DNA from 2 places in the Streptomyces sp. NPDC024698 genome. Region 2 is predicted to be linked to the other one. Evidence: riboswitches for the same ligand, from Rfam matches in the RefSeq annotation. Region 2 holds a riboswitch; the other holds the start of a gene.
What was found. A riboswitch is a leader RNA that binds a small molecule or an ion and turns the genes downstream of it on or off. The one in region 2 is predicted to bind cyclic di-AMP.
Positions count from the first base shown of each region.

Region 1: linked by a shared signal. The riboswitch ahead of ACZ4AA_RS06890 (C40 family peptidase) and the one ahead of ACZ4AA_RS25610 (M23 family metallopeptidase) in region 2 are both predicted to bind cyclic di-AMP.

Region 1 covers NZ_JBVHLK010000002.1:548,761-554,246, forward strand. The annotation lists gene ACZ4AA_RS06880 (M23 family metallopeptidase) at 1-262, shown strand, start outside; gene pcrA (DNA helicase PcrA) at 378-2,864, opposite strand; cyclic di-AMP (ydaO/yuaA leader) riboswitch at 3,136-3,305, shown strand; gene ACZ4AA_RS06890 (C40 family peptidase) at 3,314-4,498, shown strand; gene ACZ4AA_RS06895 (tellurite resistance/C4-dicarboxylate transporter family protein) at 4,631-5,486, shown strand, end outside.
Region 2 covers NZ_JBVHLK010000013.1:3,869-9,354, forward strand. The annotation lists gene ACZ4AA_RS25590 (aspartate aminotransferase family protein) at 1-115, shown strand, start outside; gene ACZ4AA_RS25595 (helix-turn-helix domain-containing protein) at 225-863, shown strand; gene ACZ4AA_RS25600 (DUF6126 family protein) at 890-1,006, shown strand; gene ACZ4AA_RS25605 (tyrosine-protein phosphatase) at 1,029-1,826, opposite strand; cyclic di-AMP (ydaO/yuaA leader) riboswitch at 2,340-2,497, shown strand; gene ACZ4AA_RS25610 (M23 family metallopeptidase) at 2,502-3,386, shown strand; gene ACZ4AA_RS25615 (SGNH/GDSL hydrolase family protein) at 3,679-4,464, shown strand; gene ACZ4AA_RS25620 (TetR/AcrR family transcriptional regulator) at 4,695-5,315, opposite strand; gene ACZ4AA_RS25625 (glutamate dehydrogenase) at 5,409-5,486, opposite strand, start outside.

The sequences.
Region 1 (5,486 bases), on a different contig from region 2:
GACCGTGCGGACGCAGTGGAACAGCGCGTACGGCAACATGATGATCGTGACCGCGATGGACGGCACCGAGACGTGGTACTGCCACCTCTCGACGTACAAGGTCCCCTCCGGCACCACCGTCAAGGCCGGTGACCAGATCGCCTTCTCCGGGAACTCCGGCAACTCGACCGGCCCGCACCTGCACTTCGAGGTCCGCCCGGCCGGCGGCGCGGCGATCGACCCGCTGCCGTGGCTGCGCAGCCACGGTCTGGATCCCACGTAACAGCGGCCCCCGTCCGGGGAGTCGGTGACCGCCCGGCCGGCGCGTGACCGCGCGCCCCGGCCGTCATCGGACGGCCGGGGATCCCGCGATCAGATCCCGGGCCCGCTCGCGCGGACTACAGCTTCTCCACGGGCGCGTACCGCAGCAGCAGCCGCTTCGGCTTGGGCTCTCCGAAGTCGACCGTCGCCTCCGCGTTCGCGCCCGTCCCCTTCACCCCGACGACGGTGCCGAGGCCGAACTGGTCGTGCGTGACCCGGTCCCCGACGGACAGTGAGACCACCGGCTTCTCGGCGGCGCCGCGGCGGGTGGCGAACCCGGAGGCACCCGAGGCCGCGGACCGCGCACGCGAGGACGAGAGGGAGGCGGCGACACCGGAGACGGGACCGGCCGGCATGGGCGCGGTCGCCCCCGTGCGCTTCCAGTCCAGATGGGTCGCCGGGATCTCCTCCAGGAAGCGGGAGGGCGGGTTGTACGAGGGCTGTCCCCACGCGCTGCGCATCGAGGACCGGGTGAGGTAGAGCCGCTCCCGAGCACGCGTGATGCCCACGTACGCCAGGCGCCGCTCCTCCTCCAGCTCCTTGACCTGTCCGAGCGCGCGCATGTGCGGGAAGACGCCGTCCTCCATACCGGTCAGGAAGACCACGGGGAATTCGAGGCCCTTGGCGGTGTGCAGGGTCATCAGGGTGATGACGCCGTTGCCGTCCTCCTCGTCCGGGATCTGGTCGGAGTCGGCGACGAGCGCGACCCGCTCCAGGAACGCGGAGAGTCCGGCCGGGGTCTCGTCCTCACCGGTCTCCTGCTCGAACTCCAGGGCCACGGCGGCGAGTTCCTGGAGGTTCTCGATCCGGGTCTCGTCCTGCGGGTCGGTCGAGGCCTGCAACTCGGCGAGATAGCCGGTGCGTTCGAGGACGGCCTCCAAAATGGTGGCCGGGCCCGCGCCGGACTCGACGATCGTACGGAGCTCCTCCATGAGCGTGTTGAACCGCTTGACCGCGTTGGTGGAGCGCGCGGCCATGCCGTAGGCCTCGTCGACGCGGCGCAGCGCCTGCGGGAAGCTGATCTTCTCGCGCTGCGACAGAGCGTCGATCATCGCCTCGGCGCGGTCGCCGATGCCGCGCTTGGGCACGTTCAGGATGCGGCGCATCGGGACCGAGTCCTCGGGGTTGGCCAGCACCCTGAGGTACGCCAGGACGTCCCGGACCTCCTTGCGCTCGTAGAAGCGGACACCGCCGACGACCTTGTACGGCAGGCCGACGCGGATGAAGACCTCTTCGAAGACACGGGACTGCGCGTTCGTGCGGTAGAAGACCGCGACGTCGCCGGCCCGCGCCTCGCCGGCGTCGGTGAGACGGTCTATCTCGTCGGCGACGAACTGGGCCTCGTCGTGCTCGGTGTCCGCGACGTAACCCGTGATGTTCGAGCCCGCGCCGGCGTTGGTCCACAGGTTCTTGGGACGGCGGGACTCGTTGCGCTCGATGACCGCGTTGGCGGCGGACAGGATCGTCTGGGTGGAGCGGTAGTTCTGCTCCAGGAGGATCGTCGTCGCGTTCGGGTAGTCCTCCTCGAACTGGAGGATGTTGCGGATCGTCGCGCCGCGGAAGGCGTAGATCGACTGGTCCGCGTCACCCACCACGCACAGCTCGGCCGGAGGCAGGTCGTACGCGCTGGGCGGTACGTCCACGGGGTGCTCGGAGGTCCCCACGAGTTCACGGACGAGCGCGTACTGCGCGTGGTTGGTGTCCTGGTACTCGTCGACCATGACGTGCCGGAAGCGGCGGCGGTAGTGCTCGGCGACGTCCGGGAAGGCGCGCAGCAGGTTGACCGTGGTCATGATCAGGTCGTCGAAGTCGAGCGCGTTGGCCTCGCGCAGTCTCGACTGGTACATCGCGTACGCCTGGGCGAGGGTCTTCTCGAAACCGTCGGTTGCCTGCGCCGCGAAGTCCTCCTCGTCGATCAGCTCGTTCTTCAGGTTCGAGATCTTGGCGCTGAAGGACTTCGGCGGGAAGCGCTTGGGGTCGAGGTCGAGATCACGGCAGACGAGCGCCATCAGACGCTTGGAGTCCGCGGCGTCGTAGATCGAGAACGACGAGGTGAAACCGAGCGTCTTGCTCTCGCGGCGCAGGATGCGCACACAGGCGCTGTGGAAGGTCATCACCCACATCGCGTTGGCGCGCGGGCCCACGAGCGCCTCGACGCGCTCCTTCATCTCGCCCGCGGCCTTGTTCGTGAAGGTGATCGCGAGGATCTGGCCGGGGTGGACGTTCCGCTCGCCGAGCAGATGCGCGATCCGGTGCGTGAGCACGCGGGTCTTGCCGGAGCCGGCGCCGGCCACGATGAGCAGCGGGGAGCCGGAGTGCACCACGGCCGCGCGCTGGTTCTCGTTCAGTCCGTCCAGCAGGGCCGCGGGGTCCACGGCGGGCCTGGGCGCGCCGTCGCGGTAGTACGTGTCACGGGTCGGCGGCGCGTCGAACTTCCCGCCGAACAGATCGTCCGGAACCGGTTCCGGTACGTGATCGTCCTCGGGCGGCGGCGGGTGCTCGTCCTCGTGGGCCGCGGAGGGCTTGAGGTCCGCCAGGAAGCTGTCGTCAAAGAGGCTGCTCATCGCTCTCCGAGTCTAGGCCGCCCCACCGACAACCCGCCGCCACCTCGGGAACTCCACCGGAAGTCGTGACGCGGGACACCTTCACCGAAAGCGTCCGGCCGGACACGTCGGGCGAGGGGCCGCTCCCGCTTCCGTCGCCGCGGGGCGGCGGGTCCGCGCGAGGTCACGAAAATGTATCGGACATATCGCACATCAACCTTCACACGGGCCACGCCGGTTGGCTAGCGTGCCGGAACGCCGCTCGACCACCACCGGCGAACATCGCCGGGCCGGGCGGCCTCCGCCTAATCCGGTACGCCGCGAGGCCACCGGAGCCGGGGACCCACCGACTTAGGGGTGAATCGGTCCAACCGCCTTGTGGGGCACGGACCGTAGGGAAACCTTCCGGATCAACCCGCCCGAACCCGACAGCTAACTCGGCAGGCGGACGACGGAAGGAGTCGCCTCTCTTGGCGTCACACCGCAAGGCGCGCCCCACGGGTGCGCGCATCTCCGGCATACGGACCCCGGTCCTGGCCACCGCGGCCCTCACCTCCGTGGCCCTGCTCTCCCAGACGGCCGCAGCGGCTCCCGCGGCCGAACCCAGGCCCAGCATCGAGGCGGTCTCGAAGAAGGTCGACGACCTCTACCACCAGGCCGAGACGGCCACGGACAAGTACAACGCGACCCGGGAGAAGACCGCCGAGCAGCGCAAGCGCGTCGACACCCTGCTCGACGACGTCGCCCGGCGCACCGAGAAGCTCAACACCGCTCGCGAGAAGCTGGGTTCGTTCGCGGCGGCGCAGTACCGCACGGGGGCCGCCGCGCCCGGCACCGCGACCCTGCTCCTGGCGGACAACCCCCAGGACTACTTCGACCAGACGCAGTTGATGAGCCGTCTGACGACCCGCCAGAAGGCTTCCGTCGACGACTACATCACGGAACAGGCCGCCACCACCAAGAAGCGGTCGGAGGCCACCGAGAGCCTGGAGTCGCTGACCGCCTCGCAGCGGGCGCTCAAGACGTCCAAGGCCACCGTGCAGCGCAAGCTCTCCGAAGCCCGTGACCTGCTCTCGAAGCTGAACACCGCGGAGAAGGCGCGGCTGGCGGCGATCGAGAAGAAGAAGCGGGAGCAGGCCGCGGCCAAGGCGGCGGAGCTGGCCCGGCAGCAGGCGGCCGCGGCGAAGGCGGCACAGCCGCAGCCGTCGGGCACCTCCAGCGGCTCCGCGTCCGGGTCCGGGTCCGGCTCGACGGCGGGCTCGGCGTCCGGGTCGACCGGCACGGACCCCTCGTACACGGCGAAGGCCGCCGACGCGCTCGCGTTCGCCCGCGCGCAGATCGGCAAGCCGTACGTCTGGGGCGCCACCGGCCCCGGTTCCTACGACTGCTCGGGTCTGACCCAGGCCGCCTGGAAGGCCGCGGGCGTCAGCCTCCCGCGCGTCACCTACGACCAGGTGAACGCCGGCACGACGGTCCCCCTCGCCGACGCCCGGCCCGGCGACCTCGTCTTCTTCTACGACGACATCAGCCACGTCGGCCTCTACATCGGCGACGGGATGATGATCCACGCGCCGAAGCCGGGGGCGTACGTCCGCGAGGAGTCGATCTACTACGACGGCACGTCGGCGATCCACAGCGTGGTGCGCCCGGCGTAGACCGGAGCACGGACGCCCTTGCCGCGGGGCGTGCGCGCGGGCTCACCGATCCCCGTGCGCCCGCCCCGCGTTTTCGCCGCCGCCCGCGCGTGGCCCACCCGCAACCGCTCCGCGGATCCCTAGCATCGACGCATGCCAGACACACCGGACATGCCGGACACCATTCCGCTCCGCGCCTGGTGGGTGGGCTGGGCGCCCGCCGCCGGGGCCGCCGTGATGGCCACCGGCATCCTCTCGATCGGCCTGCGTCTGACCGGCCACGAGGCCCTGTCCCGGATCGCGCTGGTCCTCGCCTCGCTCGCCTGGGCGGCGCTCGCCTCGGACTTCCTCGCCCGGCTGCTGGGCGACCGGCGGCAGTGGGCGCGGCGGGCCGCGACGCCGGCCGGGCTCGACGCGGTCGCGGCGACCACCGTGCTCGGCACCCGGTTCTCGGCGCTGGGGTGGCGGGGGCTCGCCGAAGTCCTGCTCGCGCTGTCGGCCGTCCTGTGGCCGGTGCTGCTCCTGGCCGTCCTGCGGCACTGGCGGCGCCGTATGGCCGGAGAGGTGTTCCTCGTCTGCGTGGCCACGCAGGGGCTCTCGGTCCTCGGGTCGGCGATCGCCACCGAGGCGGGCTCGGACTGGCTCGCCCATGCCGCGATGACGCTGTTCTGGGTGGGGACCGTGCTCTACGTGCTCTCGTTCGCCTCCTTCGACCTGGAGGAGGTGAGGAAGGGGGCAGGGGACCACTGGGTGGCGGCCGGCGCGCTGGGCATCTCGGCGCTGGCCGGGGCGGGACTCGTCGCGGCGCACCACGTGAATCCGTATCTGTGGAACAACGACGACCAGGGCGTCCTGCGCGCCACGACCGGCGCGCTGCTGGCGCTCGACCTCGTCTGCTACGTCCTGCTGGCCGTCGCGGAGGTGGTGTGGCCACGCCGGCGCTACGACGTACGGCGGTGGTCGACCGTCTTCCCGATGGGGATGACGGCGGTGGCGGCCCTCGCGGTCG
Region 2 (5,486 bases):
CGTCGACCGGTTCGTGGAGGCCTTCACGGCCGTGATGGAGGACGCCCACGGCGGCGGTGGGCTGATGTGGGACTTCGGGAAGACGCTGGTGAAGCAGGCGGTGGCCAACCGCTGAGACCCGGCCGTACCCACGGGCCGGCACGGCGGCCGGCGGGTACGGCCGAGCTTTTTGCCTCACGGGCAAGAAAATTGCCTCGCGGGCAATTGTTTGGCTCAATGGTCCTATGAGCCCCGCCGATCCAGGGGCGGCCGACGAGCCGTCCGCCGAGCTGCACGCCGTGGCACCCCGGCTCCGCGCCCTGCGCCGCGGCGCCTCCCTCACGCTGGAGGCCGCGGCCCGCGCCGCCGGGCTCTCGCCCGCCCACCTCTCCCGGCTGGAGACCGGCCAGCGCCAGCCCTCGCTGCCGATGCTGCTCACGCTCGCCCGTGTCTACGGTACGACGGTCTCCGAGCTGCTCGGCGAGGCGGTCCCCGATCGTGACGCGATCGTCCGGGCCGCCGACATGGAACCGGCCCCGGCCGGCGGCTGGACCTACTGGCAGGCGGGTTCCGCCGGCCGCGGCATGCAGGCGCTGCGGGTGCGGGTCCCGTACGGCTCGCAGGGCGACATCGTGCGCGTCCACCCGGGCGAGGAGTGGCTGTACGTCCTCCAGGGGCGGCTCGACCTGCGGCTCGGGGACACCGCGCACGTCCTGGCGCCGGGAGACAGCGCCCACTTCGACTCGCTGACCCCGCACCGCATCGCCGCCGCGGAACGCGACGGGGCCGAGCTCCTCTTCGTACACACCCTGCTTCAGAGCCCCGTCGCCGCGCTGTGCCTCGGTCCGGCGGCGGGCCACCCCACCCCGGGAGAGACGTCATGACCGAACCCACGGAACCCCGCCGGTCCATGGAGGACAAGTTCCCGCGCGCCCTGTGGGTGCGGCTGATCATCTACGTCGCCGTCGGCCATCTGTTCGCGGCCTTCATCTACCTGCTCTTCACGCTCGGCGCGCAGAACCAGTAGCGCCCCGGCCCCGGCGCGCGGCTCAGTCCAGGAGTCGCGCGCGCAGCCGTTCCCGCAGCTGGGGGGTCAGCCCCAGCCCCTGCTCCAGATAGGCCTCGACACCGCCCCAGGTCTCCTCGATCGTGTCGAACGCGGCCGTCAGGTACTCGGCGCGCGCGTCGAACAGCGGGCTGAGCAGTTCCATCACCTCGGGGGAGTAGGCGCCGGCCGAGGTATTGGTGCGGTGCACCTTGTAGCGGCGGTGCGCGGCGTTCGACTCCAGGTAGTCGGCCACGATCGCCTCGCGCTCGACGCCGAGGGCGAGCAGGGTGACCGCGATGGACAGTCCCGCGCGGTCCTTGCCCGCGGCGCAGTGCATCAGCGCGGGCACGCTGTCGTCGGCCAGGGCGTGCAGCACCTGGGAGTGCTCCGCCGTGCGCTCCCGGATGATCGCGCGGTACGAGCCGATCATCCGGTCCGCGCCCTTGTCGTCGCCGAGGAGCGCGCGCAGCTGGTCGATGTCGCCGTCGCGGACCATCTTCCAGAACTCGCTGCCGTCCGCCGGGTCGCTCAGCGGGAGGTTCACGTTCCGCACGCCCGGCAGTTCGACGTCCGGACCCTCCAGCTTCTGGTCGGCGGCGTTGCGGAAGTCGAAGATCGTGTGGAGTCCCAGGGAGGAGAGGAACGCGGCGTCCTCCTCCGTGGCGTGCGCGAGGTGCCCACTGCGGAACAGATGACCGTGGCGCACGCGCCGGCCGTCCACGGTGGGCAGTCCACCCACGTCGCGGAAGTTGCGCACTCCGCCGAGTTCGGGCTCGGTCGACGGGATCTGCTGCGTCACGGGGCTCCTCCTGTTCGGCCTCCGGCGTCGCCGGGCTGGACTCGGCGCCGCTCGTCGGCAGTTGTACCGGCTCGCGCTCTCGACGATACGACATGGGTTCCTCAGGCAATGAGTTATGTCTTCGTATGCATGTTCGAATCGATGGAGTTTCGACTCTCTATTCAAGAGAGGCGCTCGCAAGTGCCGGATATCCGCGAAAGGCTTATCTGCCCGTTCTGTCCGAATAAACACCTTCATGGCAACTGGCCCTGGAATAGGGCGCACTGGGGCGAGTCGCGTGAGGAGGGTCATATTCGTGACGATGCGTTGCCGTCCCCCTTTCTCAACGCGCCCGCTTTTCCGGGCGGGTTGAGATGTCCGGAAGATCGTCATTCCACGGAGGGTGACGGCGAATTCCGCATGGATCAAGAAAGGCGAGCGCACAGAAACCGCACATAGTTGTCGACGCGCTCTCATGTCGCTTACGTTCTGCCTCAATCCGGACGGACGCCCAATCCTGCCGCCGCCCGGAATTCCGCACACTCACCCGTACATGGCAGGAGCGGGGGACCCACAGGTTCCGTGCCTGGTCCGGTTTCCGGAACAGGCTAGGGGTACAGCCGCGCAGCAGCGCGACCGGGCATCTCCAGCCCGCACCCGACAGCTCACCCCGCAGGCGCCGGAGAGGAATTCGCCATGCCCGCGAAGGGTAAGCACCGCCGTCCCAAGTCCCTGCGTTTCACCCGCACGATCGCCGCGGCCGGCACCGGTGGCGCCGCACTCGCGCTGCCCCTGATGGGAGCCACGGGAGCCCACGCCGCGACCCAGGCCACCGTCGCGCAGCACGTCGAGAAGGCCGTCACCGCCGCCCCCGCCGCGAAGGCCGCCACGGCCGCCACGACGAAGACGTACGCGGTGAAGTCCGGGGACTACCTCTCGAAGATCGCCGACGAGCAGAACGTCAGCGGCGGTTGGAAGAAGATCTACTCCGACAACCGCTCCGCCATCGGCGGCGACCCGTCGCTGATCCACCCCGGTCTGAAGCTGTCGCTCGGCCACAGGGCCGCCTCCGCCGCCCACACGGCCACCCGGACATCGGCCCCGGCGACGTCCGAGGCGACCCCGGCCGCCGACAAGGCCGCGACCACCACCGCGTCCGCCAGCTCCTCCTCCGGCTACACCCTGCCGGTCGACAGCACCAGCATCGGCACCGGCTACAAGGTGCCCGGCAGCATGTGGTCCAGCGGCTACCACACCGGCGTGGACTTCGTGGTCCCGACCGGCACCACGATCAAGTCCATCGCCGCGGGCACCGTCGTCTCCGCGGGCTGGGGCGGCGCCTACGGCAACCAGGTCGTCATCCAGCACGCCGACGGCAAGTACTCCCAGTACGCCCACATGTCGTCGCTGTCCGTCTCCGCGGGCCAGACCGTGACCGAGGGCCAGCAGATCGGTCTCTCCGGCGCGACCGGCAACGTGACCGGACCGCACCTGCACTTCGAGATCCGCACCACGCCCGACTACGGCTCCGACGTCGACCCGGTGGCGTACCTGCGCTCGCACGGTGTCGCCGTGGGCTGACCCCCCACCTCCTGCTCCTGACGGCAGGACCAACTCCGGAGGCCGGACCCCAGATCCCCTGGGTCCGGCCTCCGGTGCGTCCGTGGCACCGGTGTCCGTGGCGCCGGTTTGCGGGGCATCCGGGCGATCGCTGCTTCAACATCCTTGATGCGGGCCTTATTCCGGAGTTGACCAATGCTTGGCGAGTGGCTTATCTCACCGCCCGTCAACTCTTCCCTACGGTCGCGTAGCTCACATCGAAAGGTGAATCATGCTCGATGTGGCAGACGATTCGAAGGATGACAACAGATCAGTGATCGGGTCGTACGTGGCGGTGGGGGACAGCTTCACCGAGGGCGTCGGCGACCCTGGGCCCGACGGGGCGTTCGTCGGCTGGGCGGACCGGTTCGCGGTACTTCTCGCGGACCGCAGGCCCGAAGGCGATTTCGACTACACCAATCTCGCGGTGCGCGGCAAACTGCTCGACCAGATCATCGAGACCCAGCTCCAGGAGGCCAAGGAACTCGGCCCGGACCTGGTCTCGTTCTGCGCCGGCGGCAACGACATCATCCGCCCCGGCACCGACCCCCACGAGGTCGCGGAGCGTTTCGAGCGCGCGGTCGCCGACCTCACCTCCGCCGTGGGCACCGTGATGGTGACCACCGGCTTCGACACCCGTGACGTCCCCGTGCTCAAGCACCTGCGCGGCAAGATCGCCACGTACAACGGACATGTGCGGGCCATCGCGGACCGCTACGGCTGTCCCGTTCTCGACCTCTGGTCCCTGAAGACGATCCAGGACCGCCGGGCCTGGGACGGCGACCGGCTGCACCTCTCTCCCGAGGGGCACACCCGGGTGGCGCTCCGCGCCGGGCAGGCCCTCGGCCTGGAGGTGCCGGCCGACCCGGACCAGCCCTGGCCGCTCCTCCCGCCGCGCGGCACGCTGGAGGTGCGCCGCGACAACATCCAGTGGGCGCGCGAGTATCTGGTCCCCTGGATCGGGCGACGGCTGCGCGGGGAGTCCTCGGGCGACCACGTGGAGGCCAAGGGGCCCCTCTCACCGGACGACATCAAGCTGCGCATCGAGTCGGTGGCCTGAACGGAGACCGGGCCCGGCCGGCGGGACAGACCTGCCCGGCCGGGCCCGGTGCCGTCACCGCCCCGGCCGGAGAACGACCCCGCGACGCCGCCCGAGACCCAGGGGAGTGCGGAGGAGCCGGGACGCGGGCCGGGCCGGACTTCACGCCCGTGCCTGCACCGGGCCCGAGCCCGCTCACCGGTGCAGAGCAGTCCCGTCGATGCCCTGCGACCTGATCCAAACGACAGGCCCTAGCGCACCGCCGCGATCAACGCCTCGCGTTCCAGGCCCAGTTCGCGGGCGAGGGCCTCGTCGACCCATTCCTGGGTCCGGGCCCGTGACACCCCGCCGGAGTACGCCGTCATCTGGACCGCAAGCCCGTCCAGCAGCGCCGTGAGCCTGAGGGCCGCACTCGCGGGGTCCGGGCAGCGGAACTCGCCGGCGGCCACGCCCTCCGCGATCACCTCGGTCATCGCGGCCTTCCACTGCCGGTCGAGACCGCGGGTGACCTCGCGCAGCGCGGGCTCGCGCAGGGCGACCGCCCAGCCCTCGATCCACAGGCGCCAGCCCTTGGCCTGCCCGGTCGGGGCGTACCACCGCACGGCGGCCCGAAGGCGTCGCAGTGCCGTCGTCCGGCGGCCGAGCAGTTTGCGCAGACGGGCGAGGTCGTCCTCGGCGGCATAGGTGAACGCGGCGGAGACCAGCTTCTCCTTGGTCGAGAAGTGGTACAGCACCAGCGCGTTGCTCACGCCCAGGGCCGAGGCCACGTCGGCGATGCGTACCGCCGCCACGCCCCGTGCCTCGATCTGTTCGACGGCGGCCCGCAGCAACTCCTCGCGCCGCTCCGCCACGCTCAACCGCACTCTCGCCACGCGGCAACCCTACACAGCCCGCACCGGAGAGACCCCGACAGGAGCTGGCACCTTGCCCGCGCCCGGCCCCCGGAGCCCCGCCGGGCCATGGCCTCAGCGGTACCAGCCGAACCGCTCCGCGATGACCGGCAGCCGGTCCGTGACGATGGCGTGGGCGGCGGCCCGCGGGGT